3 regions of the Ensifer sp. LC384 genome follow, and region 1 is predicted to be linked to each of the others. Evidence: predicted binding sites of a transcription regulator. Region 1 holds the regulator's gene; each other region holds the start of a gene.
What was found. Region 1 encodes LexA, which represses DNA repair genes until DNA is damaged. Its sites were predicted from a motif close to TGTTCNNNNTGTGTTCNG; they were not measured.

Region 1 (6,650 bases):
GCACCGCCAAGCAGGTGTTCCGACCGCGGCCGCATACCAGTTTTGCGGGCAACGCCCGCCATCGCAGCAACACAGGCGCGTGCAATTGCCAACCTGCAGCCAGGTCCGCTTGCCATCCCGGATGATTTGAGGGAGAATCCGATTCCGGCCCCTCGAGGCCTGGGCAATCTCCCACAACTGGAGAAAACCATGCCTCTTAAATATCTGATGACAGCCGCTTTTCTCGCTGTTCTGACGCTTTCCGGATGTGCAAGCACCGGCGATGCGAACACAACCTATGCGCAATGGCAGGGGCCATTGCCCGTGCCCGATCCGTCTGCCGCAAGTCCGGGCGGTTTCCGTCTCAGCTACTGAGTTTCATGACAGCAGCGCGCATCCAATACGACAGGCCAATGGCGCGGTAGCGCGTTAGACCTGCTGCATGATTTCCCCCTGTAGCAATCGGCTCCGAACGGAGCCCGTGCACGCGGTCGCTCTGCACTCCATAGTGCTTGGGGATGTAACTTGCGGTTCGCGCAAGACCCTTCAAACATTTGCTCTCGCTGGCTTCAAAGCTGCGAAGCGCACCTGCTGGTCTGCTAGCCGAAAAAGGCAAGGACTGCCGTTGTCCGACGCGGTGCCACATGCAAATCGCCTTGCATCCAATCGCAAGCACTGACTCCCATTTCATTAGGGAGGCTTGATGTATTGGTCATCCAACAGTCAAGGAACTGAGCGATGCCCACTTTCATCATCGAGCGCGACGTGCCAGGCGCTGACAAGCTCAGTCAGGACGACCTCTGTGCACTGTCGGCGAAATCCAATGCTGTCGTCGCCGATCTCGGCGTGCCGTACACATGGATCACGAGCTATGTCGCCGGCGACAAGCTCTATTGCGTCCACGAGGCACCGAGCGCCGACGTCATTCGCGAACACGCCGAACGCGGCGGGTTTCCGGCCAACAGAATAACGGAAGTCGCCGCCGTGATCGGGCCTTCGACAGCATCTCAAGGACGCGGCAAATAGCCGAAGCGGTGTTATAATCACCGCGGGCGGGACATCGGCGTCATGACACCCCCGAATCGCCGCCCGGGCCAATGCTCCCCGCGCGCCGTCATTGACTTCCGGCGGCATCAATGCAGGCTAGTCTGCCGGTCATTCGGCGCCCATGAGGGTTCCCCGGCACACCTTTTCAAGGAGACGATCATGGCAAAGGGTCAAGTGCGAAGTAACCGCGAGGTTAGAAAACCCAAGAAGGACAAGGCCGTCAAAGCCGCCGTTACGACAGAAGGCTCACAGGTGAAGCTGGCAGGCAGCAGCTTTTCGCTCGGCAAGAAAGACAAGAAATAGGACAACCGCCTCTAACCTCTCGAACCAAATAGTCGGGAGAGTTTTGTCAGTGACCAGTTGGACTGGGGGTGCACGTCTCCGCACACCCTGCGTGACTGGTCGCCGCAATGCCAGAAACCCCAGCACGCTTGCACGTCGCGCGCCCCCCCTGAAATGCAAAGATCATTGCGGGCGGCAGCACTGGCCAATCGCTTCCCATGTCTGCTGCCAGGCCTGATCGGCCGGCGACACGCCGCATGTGGTAGGCGTCGGAAGATCGAGAACGCCGACACGCACCCTGTTCATGCAAATCTTTGTGCCTTCCCTGCCACACCGTGAGCAGCCGTCATCACCTTTGGCAAAGAACTGTTGAACACGGCACAGTGCCCGGCATGCTTGCTGGACTTTGGAACGAAAGCGCGGTTCACATCGTTAACCAAACTATCGGCACCACCTCTGATCTAGCGGACGTTCACCGTGCTTGCAGCCTTGCTTATCGCCTCGATTATCGCATCGCCTAACATCGCCCTCAGCGCTGCTACGGTCGACGACCTGCAAGCCGATTTCGAAACCGCCGTGCCCTGCCAGCAGATCGATGGCCGGAACGTTTGGAAGGGAACGATCGCCTACTATATCCAGTCCTTCGTCTATCAAGGCGACACGCCCGTAGCGACCGACGCGGCGGACGCCGTCCTGCCGGAGGACAACTCGGCTGAGACCGTCAAGGAGTTCGAGGACGCCTGTTCCGCCACGCAGCCGGCTTGAACCACTCTCTCCTTCGCGACGCTCGCCCAGCAATCGCTCAATGCCAGTCTATTTCCACTTCGCTCCATCGACGGTGGCGCAACCGAGCGGCGTTGCGAGAGGTAAGCTTGAGCCGGTCACAACCCCAAAGATTGATCGGCCCCGGCATTGCCGCATTCAACGCGATGCCGACTTCGTCGAACGGACTCTCCCTGTTGTCCACATATTGATACCAGCGGAACCCAAGGACCGCGGTCGCCGGAACAACGATCGTCAGCAGGATTCGAACCAGCTTCTTCATTGCACCCTCATTGCGTAAACGGAACGAGGCATATCGGCGCCTTGCGGCACGCGCAGCGTCTAGTTGGCCGATGCGCGCACGCTTGATCCCACATTCACGGAATTTTAGGCACTTGCGGAACACATATGGAACAGATAGTGTCTGTTCTTGATTTGTTTCACGCTTCTGGAGCGACTTGCCATGCTGACCCGCAAGCAACAGGAATTGCTTCTTTTCATCCACGAACGAATGAAGGAATCGGGTGTGCCGCCGTCTTTCGACGAGATGAAGGATGCACTCGACCTGGCTTCAAAGTCGGGCATTCACCGGCTTATTACGGCGCTGGAGGAACGCGGTTTCATACGCCGTCTTCCCAACCGCGCCAGAGCGCTCGAGGTCATCAAGCTGCCGGAAGCCTATGCAGCAAGCGCCCAACCCCGTCGCGGGTTTTCCCCGAGCGTCATCGAGGGCAGCCTCGGGAAGCCGCCGGCCCCTGCCCCCGCCGCGAAAGCGCCGCCGGTTGCTGACAACAGCTCCGTGTCGGTTCCGGTTATGGGACGCATTGCCGCCGGCGTTCCGATCTCGGCGATACAGAACAACACTCACGACATCTCCGTTCCGCTCGATATGATCGGCAGCGGCGAGCACTATGCCCTTGAAGTGAAGGGCGATTCGATGATCGAGGCCGGCATCTTCGATGGCGATACGGTGATCATCCGCAATGCCACCTCGGCCAATCCCGGCGACATCATCGTCGCGCTCGTCGATGATGAGGAAGCAACGCTGAAGCGCTTCCGGCGCAAGGGCGCGTCGATTGCGCTCGAGGCGGCCAATCCGGCCTACGAGACGCGTATTTTCGGCCCCGACCGCGTCAAGATTCAGGGCAAGCTCGTTGGCTTGATCCGCCGCTACCACTAAGCCTTGCTCAAGCCAGCTGCCTTCGTGCTGGCCTGCCTTCCTCTTCCTTGAACGTCTCGCCACCTTGGGGTAGCGAGACGGGCATCTCCAACTCGTGCGGCTTGCACGCTCGAAAAATGTTACTGGTGAATCGAGTACTCGCCCAGTTCGCAGAGGTCCTGCGTGTCTTCAGTCGTGTCGAGACCGGAGCCTTCTTCGAATTCAAAGCGCATGTCGTATTTGCAGACATCACGTCCGTCGGCGATGGTGATTTCCATGCTTTCGCCCGGATTGAGTACCTGCCGCCCGAAGACGTCGTCCTCCCACTGATCAACACCGACCGGCGACGTGTAGAAGTTCGTCAGAACCGCTTCCGTCTTGTTCTTCAGCTGAAAGACGAGATCCTCAGCGCTTGCGGTGGCCGTCGACGCGGCAAGAACGGCAAGAGCAGTCAGGGCGATCTTACATTTCATTTTATGTCATCTCCTCCATTGTCGGTTTTGTTTGACACTACCTGTACGGGTCGTGCCGCCGGAATATTCATTCCCGAACCCGTCTAGAGACAATATTCCTTGCACTGACAATACCAGCCGAGTCACCATTTCGGGGTGTGTCCTTGGCAGGCCATGCAGGTTGACGCCTGTTCGCGCGCACGGCAACGCGGATGGGCCACGACCGACTTATGGCGCGGCTTATCTTCAAACCCATGCTCGCCGTAAGCAGGGGCTGGCGGGTGTCATCGCTCGCCGCATCACCCCACCCCACCCCACTATCTCCACCGTGTGCGGCGCAGTCGTCTGCGTAAGGTAGATTTAACCCAGCAATCAATTCCCAGGGAGTGGACGCCGGGCCAATGGGGCCATCGTCGCACAGGCATCGGCAATCGGTCGGCGACTAGCTTTGCCGGGCAAGATGCCGAGCGCGCACGCCTCGCCACGGCGGCGGGGCCGCCCGCTTTAGTTGGGACGGAATCGGCAAGCAATTGCTGGCGGTCGAGGATAACGAAGCAGGAGGAACGGGGAACAAATTCCCACATATAGAAAAAGCGTGGCAGGTGCTGCAATTGAGCACCCTGAATTACAACGCAAAATCAAATAATTAGGTGTGGCTTTGGAGGCCTCGCCCGGAATTGAACCGGGGTACAAGGATTTGCAGTCCTCTGCGTCACCACTCCGCCACGAGGCCTCACCGACTGAGATTATCAAGTCGTGGCGAGCGTTTAGAATGAATATAGACAGAGTGCAAGAGGGTTCATTCTGAATGCGATCCTTTTTTCATCCTGAACAAGCGTTTCCATTCCGTTCTGTGGATTGCGGCTGCATGCCCCAGCCCTACCCTCTTTTTCGAGAAGAACGGATATGATCATTCGAGCCCCGGTCCTCCCCCGCGGAACGACAAGGCAGTTGACCGGCGCCGTCTGCGAACACGGCGCGCAGAGTCGGACGAATAGACATCCTGGGCCGTCCGGTGCCAGCTTCGCACGCAGCGCCGCCGCTCAGACTTTCACACCTCATGAAGATTCGACGTGTTTGGCTGCCGCCCGATGACGGCAACATTTTCTCGCTGGACGTTTTTCCGGCGCATCGCCGACAGGTTTTGAGCCGCAGCGCCGGATCGCTCCTTCACGGCCGCGGAGGCGCTTTCGCCAGGATCTAGCACCACGGCGTTGACCGTCCCTTCCAGGGGCGAACCAGGCCTTCCGAGACGAGAATGTTACCGAGCGAACGGCCGTCGCGCATCACCACGCGCAGCTTCTCGCTGGTCTTGTCGTCGTCCCTGCCGATCGCTTCGATCAGCCTGAAATCTCCAGAGTTCAACAGTTCACGCAATCGCTGCTTGGCGTAAAAGCCGCGTGCGCGCTCGCCATCGCAACTTGCCTGCTTGATTCGCGGGGCGTCGATATCGGCGACGCGGATCGCTTCACCTTGATAGCGGAACGTGGCACCGTCGATGACGCAGTTGTCGTTGCGGATACCGCAGAAATAGAACTGATTCGCCTTGGCCTGGAGGGCTGCTGGCTGCGCGACAGGGCGCTCAATCGGTGTTGGCGCGGCCAACCCGACGTTGACTGCGGGTATCGGTCCGTCGACAGGCTTCGCCTTGTGTGCGGCCGGCGGCACGGCGGCACGAACCTGTGCTTTCGGCCGATCTTCCGCTCTGGATGTCGATGTAGACTTGGGTGCCGATGCGAACACACCCGAAACGCCCGGCAAATCCGGCAATTGTCCGCGGTGGTCATAGGCAACGACGCCACCGACTGTCAGCACAGCGGCGAGATACCAGGGCAGCATGCCGCCTTGCTTTTTTGTCCGGCTGCCGCGGCGACGCCCGCGGCGTGTCGTGGTCTTACCCATTCCACCCCATCCTTGATCCGGCCGGCATTATGCTGCCGATCCGTTGCCGAATGGTTTTCACCGACAGCCCGAAAGCGGGAGTTTGAATTTGAGTGCACGACCTTTGGGATGGCGCAACGGAGTACGGCGGCCCACGAGCTTTTCACTCCGAAGGTGCTACGCGCAGATCGTCGCCGCAAAGCGCGGCAACGTTCAAGAGCGTATCGGCAACAAAGGCAAACTGCCCGCCAAGCAAACTCCACGACCATGAACCGGTGTGGACGAGCCGATAGGCCAGACTTGCCCTCCCTCGCCCGGACAGGTCTGCATCCCTGTGGTGCGACGCCACATTGACGTGGGCGGCCATCACAAAAGAATCATTACTTGTTCGAGGCGTCCGTCCCGTTGCGGCGGCGCGCCCACCACACGGCGAACCTGCGCCGGAGGCGGCGAACCGACGGAATATCATGCGACAGGACAAGCAGCCCCAAAGGCACCATCCAGAAGCCGAGCACCGGCAGGAAGCCGAGAAAGCCGCCGAATACCAAAAGCCCACCGACTAGCATGCGCAGCAGCGGCGATTCCGGCAGGGTAAGGCGCCATTTGCCCAACACGATCTGCCGAGTATGCGGGTCTATGCCGAAATGCGTCTGTTTTCTGTTTTTATTCATCATTCCCGATCCGGCTGCGTTTCCCACAATTGGGGGCTTCTCCACAGGCTCGCAACAAAACTTGTCACTTTTTTTGAAAAAACCGCTTGGCAAATCGGAAAAGCATTTGTATTAGCAGCCTCACTTCTGCAGGACACGCCGCGCAGATGATCCCTGGTAGCTCAGCGGTAGAGCATTCGACTGTTAATCGACAGGTCGCCGGTTCGAATCCGGCCCGGGGAGCCAGTTTCTAAAAGAGCCATTCGCGGTAACGCCCGAATGGCTCTTTTTCATTTTGCGGCCATGGTACCAGCGACGCCTGCCTTGTTCCTCCGCCATTGTTTCCGGGAATGTCAGGAGCGCCAATTCGACAGCGCCGATTCTGATCTGGTTTCGTCGAGATCTACGCCTTCACGACAATCAGGATGATCGCCGCTT
Region 2 (6,650 bases), on a different contig from region 1:
TCGAGCGTGCCGTGCACGGCCGCGGCCCGCGGGCCCAGCCCCTCGGCCCGTCGCCGCACGATGTTTTCCAGCACCACGATCGCGTCGTCGACCACGAGCCCCGTCGCCAGAACGATGGCGAGCAGCGTCAGGATGTTGATCGAGAAACCGGCCATGTAGATCGCCGCCACGGTGCCGATCAGCGCGATCGGCATGGTGATGGCCGGGATCAGCGTCGCACGCCAGTCGAGCAGGAACAGGTAGATGACGAGCGTGACGATGAAGATCGCCACACCCAGCGCGATCTCGACCTCGTGGATGGCGCCGTTGATGAACACCGCGTCGTCGCTGGTGATCTTGAGCTCGGTGCCCTCCGGCAGGATCTGCGTCTGGATCGTCTCGACGACCTTGCGCACGCCTTCGGAAATATCGACGGTGTTGGATTGCGCCTGGCGGATGATGCCGAGGCCGATGCCCTGGCGACCGTTGGAGCGAAGCGCCGTCGTGCCCGTATCCGGCCCAAGCGTCACAGTGCCGATGTCGCGCAGCCGGACATTGTTGACCAGGATCAGGTTTTCGAACTGCTCCGGCGTCTGCAGGTCGGCCGTCGCCCGCACCGAAATGTCCTGGCTGGCGCTGGTCAGCTTGCCGGCCGGCACGTCATAGGAGGCGTTGGCAAGCGCCGTTCTGAGGTTTGCCACCGTCACCCCGCGCCCGGCAAGCTTGGCCTGGTCGAGGTCGATGCGGAAGATCTTTTCCTGGTCGCCGTAGACGGCAACGTCGGCGACCCCTTCGACGGCGGCCAGGCGGTCGCTGATCTCGTTTTCGACGAGCAGCGTCATGTCTTCCATCGACATGGTGTCGGAGGTCAGCGCCAGGCGCATGATCGGCTGGCTATCGGCGTCGGCCTTGACGATGCTCGGCTCGTCGACATCCTCAGGCAACTGGTTGCGCACGCGGCCGAGCGCGTCGCGGATATCATTGGCGGCCTGGCCGATGTCGGTGGTGTCGGAGAACTGCAGCGTCACCCGGCTGCGGCCGAAGGACGAGGTCGAGGAGATATCCTTGATGCCCTGAACGCGCGACACCGCACCTTCGACCACCGAGGTGACCTCCCGGTCCATGGTCTCGGGCGCAGCGCCATCGAGCGTCGTCGTTACCGAAATGACCGGCTGGTCGACCTGCGGCAACTCGCGGATCTCGATGCCGTTCCAGGCCGCAAGGCCGGCAACGACGATCAGCGTATTGACCACAAGGGCGAAGATCGGCCGGCGGATGAAAAGTGCGGTGAAGCCGGTCTTGCCGGCCTCGCGCGCGGTCTGGTGGCCCGGTTCCTTCGCGCCGCTCACTTCACCTCCTCCGCGACCTTCTGCGCGGCATCGCGGCGCTCGCGCCCGGCAATGCGGACCTCGCCGCCGTCGCGCAATCGCTGCACGCCTTCGGTGACGACTTCGTCGCCTTCGCTCAAGGCCGCATCGACCAGCACCTTGTCGGGGTTGCGCTGGATGATCTTGACCGAAACTTTTTCGCTCTTGTCGCCATTGACGCGCCAGACATAGGAGCCTTCCGAACTCCACTGGATGGCGAGCGGATCGACGGTCGGATAGGTGTCACCATCGAAGGCCATGGTGACGGAGAAGGACATGCCGGCCCGCAACGTGTCGTCAGGGTTTTCCAGCCGCGCGCGCACGCGAAGCGTGCGGCTTGCCTGGTCCAGGCGGTTGTCGATGGCGTGGATGACGCCGTCGAGCTGGCTGCCGGGCTGGGCGATGGCGTGCGCCGTCACCGGTTGGCCGACGACGATCTTGTTGGCAAAGCGCTCCGGCACCCAGAAGTCGACGAGGATTTCCGAACGGTCGTCGACCACGGCGATCGGCGTCGTCGTGGTGACGTAGTCGCCGACATTGACGGTGATGATGCCGACGACACCCTTGGAAGGCGCGACGATATCGCGACGCTTGAGGTCGAGCTCGGCGGTCTTGAGTGCCAGTTCGGCCGCCTGCATGGCGATTTCGGCGTCGCGCACTTCGACGGCGGTCATCGCGCGTGCGTTGCTCAGATTGCGGTAACGCTCGGTCTTTTCCTTCGCGCTGTCGCGCGTCAGCCGCGCCTGGTCGGCGGCAATCTTCTGGTCGTCGCTGTCGAGCCTGGCGATCACCTGGCCCTGGGATACCTTGTCGCCGGAGCGCACGAGAATTTCGGTCAGGTTGCCGGTGGCCGTCGGCGTCACGGTGACGGAATGGATCGCCTCGCCATTGCCGATCGCGTTCAGCCGGTCGTTGACGACGGATGTCGCCGACGGGCGCACCACGACGAGGATGGCGTCATTGCCGCCCTGTCTGCGTCCGCCATTGCCCTGGCCGCCTTCGCCGCCGGCGCCGCCTTCCTGTTTGGAAATGGCATCGATCAACGGATGCGAGACACCGATCGCCGCCAGCGTTTCGCCTGCTCCGGGCACGAACCGCACCCAGACGCCGGCACCCACCAAAAGCACAACGGCGCTTACCGCCAGCTGTTTCCAAACCCGCATTCATGTCTCCAAATATGCAAAGCGCGCTCCTGCGCGGCACGCGCCGGCGGAACGTTCCGATTTGCCCTGAGTATCGTTGTTCGGACCTTTGGGGGCAACGGCGGAATGCCATCATTACGCAATTGTAATAAAAGCGAATTTGTTGGCGGCATGATGACGTGCGGGCCATTACCGCAGCGGCAGCCGCGACCACCGCGCTATTCCCCAGAAATGCACTAGACAATCACCGTTTACAGGCACTGCCACTGAGGTATCCTGCGACCGCCGACAGCCATTGCCGCTCGGTTTCGATCGGTTCTTGAGAGAGGAGCAAAGACATGTGCGATGCGTGCGTCATGGAATCCGTAAAGCAGAAAATGTTGTCCCGCCGCAGCTTCTTCAAGGCAGCCGCCGTCGGAACGGCCGGCATCGCGGCGGCAAGTGCTGGCATCGCCCCACCGGCGCTCGCCCAGGGCCACACCGGCGTCACCGATCTCACCCACGAACTCTACGAGGAATTCCCGACCTTCTTCGGCCAGCAGCAATTCTTCCGCGAGCAAAAATTCAGCTACGCCAAGGACAAGTTCAACCTGTTCGAACTCAGGGTGAACGAGCATACCGGCACCCATGTCGATGCGCCGCTGCATTTTTCGGCCGATGGGTTGTCGGTCGCCGATCTGCCGGTCGAAAAGCTGGTCGTGCCGCTGTGCGTCGTCGACATTCGCCCGAAGGCATCCACTGACGCCGACGCGCAACTGACGCCCGACGACATCAAGGCCTGGGTCGCCGCCAATGGTGATATTCCGGAGAACGCCTGCGTCGCCATGCTCTCGGGTTGGGCCACCCATCTCGGCACCGACAAGTTCCGCAACGCCGATGGCGGCGGCAAGCTGCATTTTCCCGGCTTCCACGTCGAGGCGGCAAAATATCTGCTGGAGGAAACCAAGGCGGCCGGCATCGCCGTCGACACGCTTTCGCTCGACCACGGCGCCTCGCCCGATTTCGCCACCCATTATGCCTGGCTGCCGGAAGGCCGCTGGGGACTGGAGGCGGCTGCCAACCTAGACAAGGTGCCGGCCAAGGGCGCCACTCTCGTCCTCGGCGCGCCGAAACATCGCGGCGGCACCGGCGGCCCGGCCCGCGTCTTTGCGCTCGTCTAAACCTTCGCCTGCCGATCCGGCGGCTCTCGGTCGCCGGAAGCATCCCATGACGCATCCCCTTTCGGAGAGACCATGAGCACCATCGCCCCGCCCGCCAATCCGGAATCAGACCCGCGCGTCAAGGCGGTGTTCGACGACATCCGCGCCACCCGCAAATCGGATTTCATCAACAATATGTGGCTGTGGCTGGCCTTCGATGCCGACCTGCTGGAGCAGACCTGGCGCGACGTCAAGGCGGTGATGGCAACGCCCTCCGCACTCGATCCGCTGGTCAAGGAAATGCTCTACATCGCCGTTTCCGTCAGCAATGGCTGCGGCTACTGCGCCCATTCCCATACGGCCGCCGCCAGAGCCAAGGGCATGACTGACGCCGAGCACGCCGATCTCTTGCGGGTGATCTCGCTTGCCGCCAGAACCAACCAGCTGGCAACCGCATTGCAGGTGCCGGTGGACGCCGCCTTCGACCGGACGGCCTGATGGCGGGTGGGCGGAGAATGAGCGGCTTCGAAATCGCCTGTCTTTCCACAGGCTTGGTGCGGCTGGCGCAGAAAACGGAATAAAAGAAGAACATCCTTTCTGGCCTTTCGCCTCCGAATCACTACATTGAGCCGCATGATGAGTGGTTTCGACGACATTCCCTTCTTCGACGAAGAGCCGGCCCCGCGCAAGCAGGCACCGGCAACGGGCGGCATCGCCGCGCGCGCCATGGCGGCCCGCGACCGCCAGCAGCGCCCGGATTATCTCTCCGGCCTCAATCCGGAACAGTCCGAAGCGGTGGAATCCCTCGATGGCCCGGTGCTTGTTCTCGCTGGCGCCGGCACCGGCAAGACCCGTGTGCTCACCACCCGCATCGCCCATATTCTTTCCACCGGCCGCGCCTTCCCCTCGCAGATCCTCGCCGTGACCTTCACCAACAAGGCGGCGCGCGAGATGAAGGAGCGCATCGGCGTGCTCGTCGGTCACGCGGTCGAGGGCATGCCCTGGCTCGGCACCTTCCACTCGATCGGCGTCAAGCTGTTGCGCCGCCACGCCGAACTCGTCGGCCTGCGCTCCGACTTCACCATTCTCGATACCGACGACGTCGTCAGATTGATCAAGCAGATCATCCAGGCCGAAGGTCTGGACGACAAGCGCTGGCCGGCCAAGCAGTTCGCCGGCATGATCGACGGCTGGAAGAACAAGGGCCTCGACCCGGCGCAGATCCCCGAGGGCGACGCCCGCGCCTTTGCCAACGGCAAGGGCCGCGAGCTCTACGCCGCCTACCAGAACCGCCTGCGGACCTTAAATGCCTGCGACTTCGGCGATCTGCTGCTGCACCCGATCCGCATGTTCCGCACCAATCCGGATGTGCTGAAGGAATACCACGACAAGTTCCGCTACATCCTCGTCGACGAGTATCAGGACACCAATACCGCGCAGTACATGTGGCTGCGGCTTTTGGCGCAGCGGGCCAAGGGCGTGCCGCAGAACGTCTGCTGCGTCGGCGACGACGACCAGTCGATCTATGGCTGGCGCGGCGCGGAAGTGGACAATATTCTGCGCTTCGAAAAGGATTTCCCCGGCGCCAAGGTGATCAAGCTCGAACGCAACTACCGCTCGACCGAGCATATTCTCGGTGCCGCCGCCCATCTGATCGCCCACAATGAGGGGCGGCTGGGCAAGACGCTGTTTACCGAACGCACCGACCCTGGTGACGAAAAGGTGCAGGTGCACGCGGCCTGGGATTCCGAAGAGGAAGCCCGCGCCGTCGGCGAGGAAATCGAACAGCTGCAGCGCAAGAGCCACAAGCTCAACGACATGGCGATCCTGGTGCGCGCCTCGTTCCAGATGCGCGAGTTCGAAGACCGCTTCGTCACCCTCGGGCTGAACTACCGCGTCATCGGCGGTCCGCGCTTTTACGAGCGGCTCGAGATCCGCGACGCCATGGCCTATTTCCGCCTCGTCTGCCAGCCGGCCGACGACCTTGCCTTCGAGCGCATCGTCAACACGCCGAAGCGCGGCCTTGGCGACACCACCATTCGCACCCTGCACGACTATGCCCGCGCCCGCGACATCCCGATGCTCGCCGCAGCCAAAGACATCATCGAGACCGACGAGCTGAAGCCGAAGGCTCGAAAGGGGCTGTTCGACGTCGTCGCCGATTTCGGCCGCTGGCAGAGCCTGCTCGAGACCACTGTGCATACGGAGCTTGCCGAGCAGATCCTCGATGAGAGCGGCTACACGGCGATGTGGCAGAACGACAAGTCCGCCGAAGCACCGGGCCGGCTTGAAAACCTGAAGGAACTCATCCGCTCGATGGAAGCCTTCGAGAGCCTGCGCGGCTTCCTCGAGCACGTCTCGTTGGTGATGGACGCCGAGCAGAACGAAAATCTCGATGCCGTGTCGATCATGACGCTGCATTCGGCCAAGGGGCTGGAGTTCGACACGGTCTTCCTGCCCGGCTGGGAGGAAGGCCTGTTTCCGCACCAGCGCGCTCTCGACGAGGGCGGCCGCTCCGGCCTCGAGGAAGAACGGCGCCTCGCCTATGTCGGCATCACCCGGGCAAAACACCGCTGCCACATCTGGTTCGTCTCCAACCGCCGCATCCATGGCCTGTGGCAATCGACTATGCCCTCGCGCTTCCTCGACGAGCTGCCGATCACCCATGTCGAAGTCGCCGAAACCGAGCAGTCCTATGGCGGCTACGGCCGCGGCGGCTATGGCCAGTCACGCTTCGACAAGGCCGATCCGTTCCAGAACAACTATTCCACCCCCGGCTGGAAGCGCGCCCAGCAGCACCGCTCGGACGCGACACGCGACAACTGGGGCTCGCGCTCCGGCCACGCCGTCGAGCGCATCGGCTACGGCGAAAGCGGCCCGCGCGGTCGTACCATCGACGGCGAGCTGGTGGCAAAATCCACCAGCACCGAGCCCTCACGCTTCACCGTCGGCGACCGCGTCTTCCACATGAAGTTCGGCAACGGCAACATCGCGGCGATCGAAGGCAACAAGCTGACGATCGA
Region 3 (6,650 bases), on a different contig from region 1:
CCGCCGGCGCTTCGGCGCGCCGCGTCAGCATGTCTTCGGGAAGCGTCAGCACGACCGGGCCCGGCCGGCCCGAGGTGGCGACCGCAAAGGCGCGGGTGACAAATTCGGGAATGCGGGCGGGATCGTCGATCTCGCCCACCCATTTGGCAACTTCGGTGAAGGCGCGGCGATATTCGATTTCCTGGAAGGCTTCGCGCTCACGCGCCTCGCTCTGTACCTGGCCGATGAACAGGATCATCGGGATCGAATCCTGCCGCGCGACATGCAGGCCGGCCGACGCATTGGTGGCGCCGGGGCCGCGCGTCACCATGCAGATGCCGGGCTTGCCGCTGAGGCGGCCCCAGGCATCGGCCATCATCGCAGCACCCCCCTCCTGGCGGCAGACGACGACATCGATGTCGGTGTCATAGAGCGCATCCAGCACCGCCAGATAGCTTTCCCCCGGTACGCAGGCGATGCGTTTGACGCCATTGGCGACGAGCGCGTCGACGACGAGCTGACCTCCAGTTTTCATGCTTTCCTCCCGATAGTCATTCTTTTGTTTTCAGACTGCTTATTTTCAGATCGCTGGCGAAACCGGAGCGATGCTCGCGGTCTTGTCGATCCGGCGTTCCCGCCAGATGATGTAGAGGCCGGAGCCGATGATGATGGAAATGCCCAGCCATTTCAGCGCGTCGGGCAGGTCGCCGAAGACGAGCCAGCCGAAGATCGTCGCCGAGACGATTTCGAGATATTGCAGCGGCGCCAGCACCGAGGCGGGGGCGGAGCGATAGGCATAGACGCCGAGCACGCCCGATATGGTGGCGGTGACGCCGACGCCGAGCAGATAGAACCAGGTGTCGCCCTCGGGCCAGACCGGATCGAACACACTCGATCCACTGCCTTCGCCCAGCCAGAGCAGAAAGAGGCAGAAGACGCCGCCCCAGATGCCGGCATGGAACTGCATCGACCAGGGATCTTCGTTCTGCGCCACCATGCGCGTCACCAGCAGGAATACGGCCAGGCCGAAGGCGGCGACGATCGGCAACAGCGCGATCAGCCCCACTTCCTGCATGCTTGGCTGGATGACCAGCAGCGCGCCGAGGAAACCGACGGCGCAGGCGGTGTAGCGCCGCCAGCCGATCGTCTCCTTGAGGAAGATGCTGCCGAGGATGGTGAGGATGATCGGCTCGACGAAGAAGATGGCGATGGCGTCGGCCACCTCCATCACCTTCAGCGTGGTGATGAACGACAGCATGGTGACGACAAGCAGGCCGCCGCGCAGCGCGTGCAGCCCGGTCTTGCGCCATGTGAGATCGAAGAGGCTGCCGCGCATAAGGACGATCGGCAGGATGAAGACGACCTGCAGCAGGAAGCGCACGGCGGTGATCTGCGCCGAGGGCACGGTTGCGATCGCCAGCTTGGCGAAGATGTCGATGAGCGGCGACAGGAGCACTGAGAGGACCATCAGCGTCAGGCCGAAGGAGATGCGGTCGTTGGTGGTCTTGGGGAGGGACATGTCTGCCATGGTGATTTCGGGTCAGGGCCTCTTGCCAGCCGCAGCCTTGGCGGCCGCGGATCGGCACCAGGCGGCAAAGTCCCCCGTTACCTTCTCCCGGCCGATTTCGTTGAGCGTCTCGTGACGCATGCCGTCATGGATCGTCACGGACACATCCGTCATGCCGCGCGCCTTCATGCGCGCACCGAGCCAGCGGATCGCGCCGCCATTTTCGGTCGACGGGTCGGCGCTGCCGCCGACGAGATGGACGGGCAAGCTGGCAGGAAGGCGCGCCAGCCGGTCTGCCCGTGCGCCGGCAAAGGCGAGCCGCATCAGGTCCAGCCACAGCGACACCGTCGCGTCGAAGCCGCAAAGCGGGTCGTCGATATATTTCGTCACCTCCGCCTCGTCGCGCGACAGCCAGTCGAAATCGGTCTTGCGATCCTTGATCGCCTGGCCCCAGGCGCCGAAGGTGAGCTTCGACAATAGCGGGCTCGGCACGTCGGAGCCCTTCAGCGCCTTTTCGATCTTCAGGATCAGCTGGCCGCCGCGCCCGGCGATACCAGGGCGAAAATTCGAGTTCCAGACGGCGAGCGCATCGTAGAGACCCGGATCGGTCTCGGCGGCGTTCAGCGCGATCAGCCCGCCCATGGAATGACCGAAGAGGATGACCGGCAGGCCCGGATGGGCCGCTGTGGCGAGCGCGCGCATGGCCTTGATGTCGGCGAACACCTTGTCGAGGCCTGCGCTGTTCGAGAACATCGCAAGCGGCGCATCTGGCGCACGGGTGGCGCCATGGCCGCGATGATCGTGGGCATAGACGTGGAAGCCGTGGCCGGCCATCGCTTCGGCGAAACGGGCGTAGCGGCCGGAATGTTCGGCCAGGCCATGGCTGATTAGAAGAATGCCGCGCGCGTCGGCGGTGGCCGGAAAGTGCCGCCAGCTCAGGTGAGCGCCTGTCGGGCTCTGATGCGTCCTCACCTGCCCGAACATGCCTTCTCCCGGACCAATCGTCAGACTCTGCCGATATCAAATCGATTTGCAGCGGAAAGGCAATCGCTGCTTGGTGATCGTTACGCATGAGGTCACAAGCGATTTCCCGGACCTGTAATTAACAGTTGCAATTTTCCCGTTTTGAGCGATATTTGTTCTCGTTTTGTTTTGCGGGAGAGTGTCATGGCATGTTGGAGTAAAGCGATTTCAAGTCCAATGACAATTGTTGCGATGGCGCTGGCGATGCTGCTTGCTCCGTCGTCCTTTGTCTTGGCACAGGACAAGGTCGACGCTGCGGCGGAAGGTGCCTCGGGCCGTACGGAATATGTGCTTGCCGTCAGCTGGCAGCCGGGTTTCTGCGAAACGCGGCCGCAGCGCAAGGAATGCGCCAGCCAGACGGCCGAGCGCTTCGATGCCACGAACCTGTCGCTGCATGGGCTTTGGCCTTTGCGCAAGAGTTACTGCGGGGTGGCCGCGGACATGCGCAGCCAGGACCGCAAGGGCGATTGGCTCGATCTGCCGAAACTTGCCATGGCCGATGATACGGCAGCGCGGTTGCTGATTGCGATGCCGGGCGTTCAGTCCGGGCTCGATCGTCATCAATGGTTGCGCAGCGGCACCTGCCAAGCGGCAGCGGTCGACGACTATTTCGCGGCGCAGCTGCGCATGCTGGACGAGCTCAACCGGTCAGCCGTCGGTGCGCTCTTTCGGGCGCGTATCGGCTCCGAGCTCGACGAGAAGGCAATCAAGCAGGCCTTCGATCAAAGTTTTGGCACTGGTGCCGGCGACCGGGTGCGCATGCGCTGCCAGACGGTTGCGGGACGCAGCGTCATCACCGGGCTGACGATCGGCCTGACCGGGGACGTGTCGGGCAAGTCCAGCCTCGCGCCGCTGATACAGGCGGCAGGGCCGACCGAGTTCAAATGCGCCAAGGGCATTGCCGACGCGGCAGGCCGCGGATAGCGGCTGACAAGCCTCACCGGCATGGGATAGGCGGGGGCAAGCGCCTTTGGCGATTGCCCCTTAGCACTAATTCGCCTACATAGCGGGCAAATTTCCTTCCCATGCGGAGCATTCCTTTATGGCACGTCAGTTCATCTATCATATGGCCGGACTTAATAAGTCCTACGGCGCGAAGAAGGTCCTGGAGAACGTTCATCTGTCGTTCTACCCGGACGCGAAGATCGGTATCCTCGGCCCGAACGGCGCCGGTAAGTCGACGGTGCTACGCATCATGGCCGGCCTCGACAAGGAATATACCGGTGAAGCCTGGATCGCCGAGGGTGCTACCATCGGTTACCTGCCGCAGGAGCCGCAGCTCGATCCGACCAAGACCGTGCTCGAAAACGCCATGGAAGGCGTTGCCGCCAAGACGGCAATCGTCGAGCGCTACAACGAACTGATGATGAACTATTCCGACGAGACGGCGGAAGAGGGCGCAAAGCTCCAGGACATCATCGACAGCCAGAACCTGTGGGATCTCGAGAGCCAGGTCGAAATGGCGATGGAAGCGCTGCGCTGCCCGCCGGGCGATGCCGACGTCACCAGCCTTTCGGGCGGTGAAAAGCGCCGTATCGCGCTCTGCAAGCTCCTCTTGTCACAGCCCGACCTGCTGCTGCTCGACGAACCGACCAACCATCTCGACGCCGAGACGATCGCCTGGCTCGAAAAGCACCTGCGCGAATATCCCGGCGCCGTGCTGATGATCACCCACGACCGCTACTTCCTCGACAACGTCACCGGCTGGATCCTCGAGCTCGACCGTGGCCGCAGCATTCCCTACGAAGGCAACTATTCCGCCTACCTCGTTGCCAAGGCCAAGCGCATGCAGCAGGAAGGCCGCGAAGAGGCGTCCCGCCAGAAGGCGATCGCGCGCGAGCAGGAGTGGATCGCATCCAGCCCGAAGGCCCGCCAGGCCAAGTCCAAGGCGCGTATCCGCTCCTATGACGAACTGGTCAACGCCGCAGAAAACCAGCGCCCTGGCGACGCGCAGATCATCATCCCGGTCGGCGAACGTCTCGGCCAGGTGGTCATCGAGATGGACGGCGTCACCAAGGGGTATGGCGACCGTCTGCTGATCGACGGCCTGTCGCTGAAGCTGCCGCCGGGCGGCATCGTCGGCATCATCGGCGCCAACGGTGCCGGTAAGACGACGCTGTTCCGCATGATCACCGGCCAGGAACAGGTCGATAGCGGTTCGATCCGTATCGGCGACACCGTGCATCTCGGTTATGTCGACCAGAGCCGCGACGCGCTCGACGGCAACAAGACCGTCTGGGAAGAAATTTCCGGCGGTGCCGAAGTCATCAAGCTCGGCAAGTACGAGATGAACTCGCGTGCCTATTGCTCGACCTTCAATTTCAAGGGCGGCGACCAGCAGCAGAAGGTCGGCAATCTCTCGGGTGGTCAGCGCAACCGCGTTCACCTCGCCAAGATGCTGAAGAACGGCGGCAACGTGCTGCTGCTCGACGAACCGACCAACGACCTCGACACCGAGACGCTGGCGGCGCTGGAAATCGCGCTGGAAAACTTTGCCGGTTGCGCCGTCATCATCAGCCACGACCGCATGTTCCTCGACCGCCTGGCGACCCACATCCTCGCCTTTGAAGGCGATAGCCAGGTCGAATGGTTCGAGGGCAACTTCGAAGACTACGAAAAGGACAAGATCCGCCGCCTCGGCCCGGATTCGGTCAACCCGAAGCGCGTCACCTACAAGCGCCTGACGCGCTAACGTTCAGGTACGTCGCGTGAACGTGGGTTTGCGCGACGTTCCGACGACACAACTCCTTAAATCGAGCTCGATTTAAGGCGAAAATCTGCAGCCAGTTTAAGCTGTGACAGCGCCGTGTGTCATACTTGACGCATGGCGTTACAAGCGCTTCGCATGCTCATGCTGTCGTCCCTAACCGCATAGGTTCAGGTGGCAAACATTCGAGCGTCGCGCGGACAATGGGCGCGCAACCGACGCTGCAGCACTTGAAACTCGATGCACGGTCTTCTCGCCAGAACGGCCGGGATCGACGGTAGCGTCCGGCTGGCGCCGCGATGAGGTTGTGGGCGTCGGCAGCCCCGTTGCGGGGGAATGACGCGACAGCCATGTGCGTGCGCAAGACGCATGCGGCCATCTGAGCCGAAGGTCAGCGACACCCGGCACGAGAAAAACATCGGCAACGGGCGGAGCGCTAGCTTCGCCCGTTCGCATGCCCGGACAGTGGAAAGCCCTGTTCCTGGAGCGGCATAGTTTGGTCTCTTCGCGCAAATCCGCTTGCGCTGCGTTCGTAAATCACATAAACATATCTTTATGTGTTGATGGGGATTGATATGGCGGAGCAGAGAGAGCTGAGTCTCGACGCGCTGGTGGATGTGCTGAAGGCTGCAGGCGAGCCGACGCGCATGCGCCTTCTCGCGCTGCTTGCGGCAGGCGATCTGACCGTCACGGATCTTACCGAAATTCTCGGACAATCGCAGCCCCGCATTTCAAGGCATCTGAAGCTCTTGGCCGAGGTTGAGCTCGTCGACCGCTATCAAGAGGGTGCGTGGGCCTATTTCCGCCTTCGCCAGGAGGGCGCCCGCGTGGCGCTGGTGCGGGCGATGCTTGCGTCCGCCACCACGGACGACGCGGTTCTGTCGCGCGATGCATCCCGGCTCGTCACCTTGAAGAAGGCGCGGGCCGAAAAGGCGCAGGCCTATTTTAGCCGCAACGCGGCCGGCTGGGATGAGCTTCGGCGGCTGCATGTCAGCGAGCGGGACGTGGAAACGGCGTTGCGCGACATGGTCGGCGACGAGCCGGTCGAAAGCCTCCTGGACCTGGGCACCGGCACGGGACGCATCCTGCAACTGTTCGAAGGGCTCTACCGACGTGGCATCGGCATCGATGCCAGCCGCGACATGCTGGCCGTCGCCCGCTCCAATCTCGACCGCGCCGGCATCACCAAGGCGTCGATCCGCCACGGCGATATCTTCAACCTGCCGCTTGACGGCCATGCCTTCGATCTCGTCACCATTCACCAGGTGCTGCATTTCCTCGAGCAGCCGGAAGCGGCGATCGCCGAGGCCGCACGCATGCTGACGCCGGGCGGACGGCTGGTGATCATCGATTTTGCCCCGCACGGGCTGGAGCACTTGCGCGACGAGCACGCCCATGCGCGGCTTGGCTTCTCGCATCAGGCGATGACCGACT

Region 2: BC363_RS00960 (UvrD-helicase domain-containing protein) is a predicted target of LexA. The motif match lies at 4,201-4,218, and genes of this name have one in related genera.
Region 3: BC363_RS01305 (ribonuclease) is a predicted target of LexA. The motif match lies at 2,624-2,641, and genes of this name have one in related genera.

The regions. Positions count from the first base shown of each region.
Region 1 covers NZ_MBST01000015.1:113,666-120,315, reverse strand. The annotation lists gene BC363_RS35435 (hypothetical protein) at 190-354, shown strand; gene BC363_RS13900 (DUF4242 domain-containing protein) at 718-1,005, shown strand; gene BC363_RS35430 (hypothetical protein) at 1,186-1,329, shown strand; gene BC363_RS13895 (hypothetical protein) at 1,786-2,073, shown strand; gene BC363_RS13890 (hypothetical protein) at 2,111-2,353, opposite strand; gene lexA (transcriptional repressor LexA) at 2,534-3,250, shown strand; gene BC363_RS13880 (hypothetical protein) at 3,370-3,702, opposite strand; tRNA gene BC363_RS13875 (tRNA-Cys) at 4,341-4,414, opposite strand; gene BC363_RS13870 (thermonuclease family protein) at 4,882-5,583, opposite strand; gene BC363_RS13865 (hypothetical protein) at 5,943-6,233, opposite strand; tRNA gene BC363_RS13860 (tRNA-Asn) at 6,384-6,458, shown strand; partial or broken gene BC363_RS13855 (FAD-binding domain-containing protein) at 6,632-6,650, shown strand, end outside.
Region 2 covers NZ_MBST01000001.1:183,548-190,197, forward strand. The annotation lists gene BC363_RS00940 (efflux RND transporter permease subunit) at 1-1,328, opposite strand, end outside; gene BC363_RS00945 (efflux RND transporter periplasmic adaptor subunit) at 1,325-2,509, opposite strand; gene BC363_RS00950 (cyclase family protein) at 2,827-3,648, shown strand; gene BC363_RS00955 (carboxymuconolactone decarboxylase family protein) at 3,721-4,125, shown strand; gene BC363_RS00960 (UvrD-helicase domain-containing protein) at 4,261-6,650, shown strand, end outside.
Region 3 covers NZ_MBST01000001.1:262,443-269,092, reverse strand. The annotation lists gene BC363_RS01320 (thiamine pyrophosphate-binding protein) at 1-514, opposite strand, end outside; gene BC363_RS01315 (DMT family transporter) at 560-1,507, opposite strand; gene BC363_RS01310 (alpha/beta hydrolase) at 1,520-2,470, opposite strand; gene BC363_RS01305 (ribonuclease) at 2,687-3,433, shown strand; gene ettA (energy-dependent translational throttle protein EttA) at 3,552-5,201, shown strand; gene BC363_RS01295 (metalloregulator ArsR/SmtB family transcription factor) at 5,792-6,650, shown strand, end outside.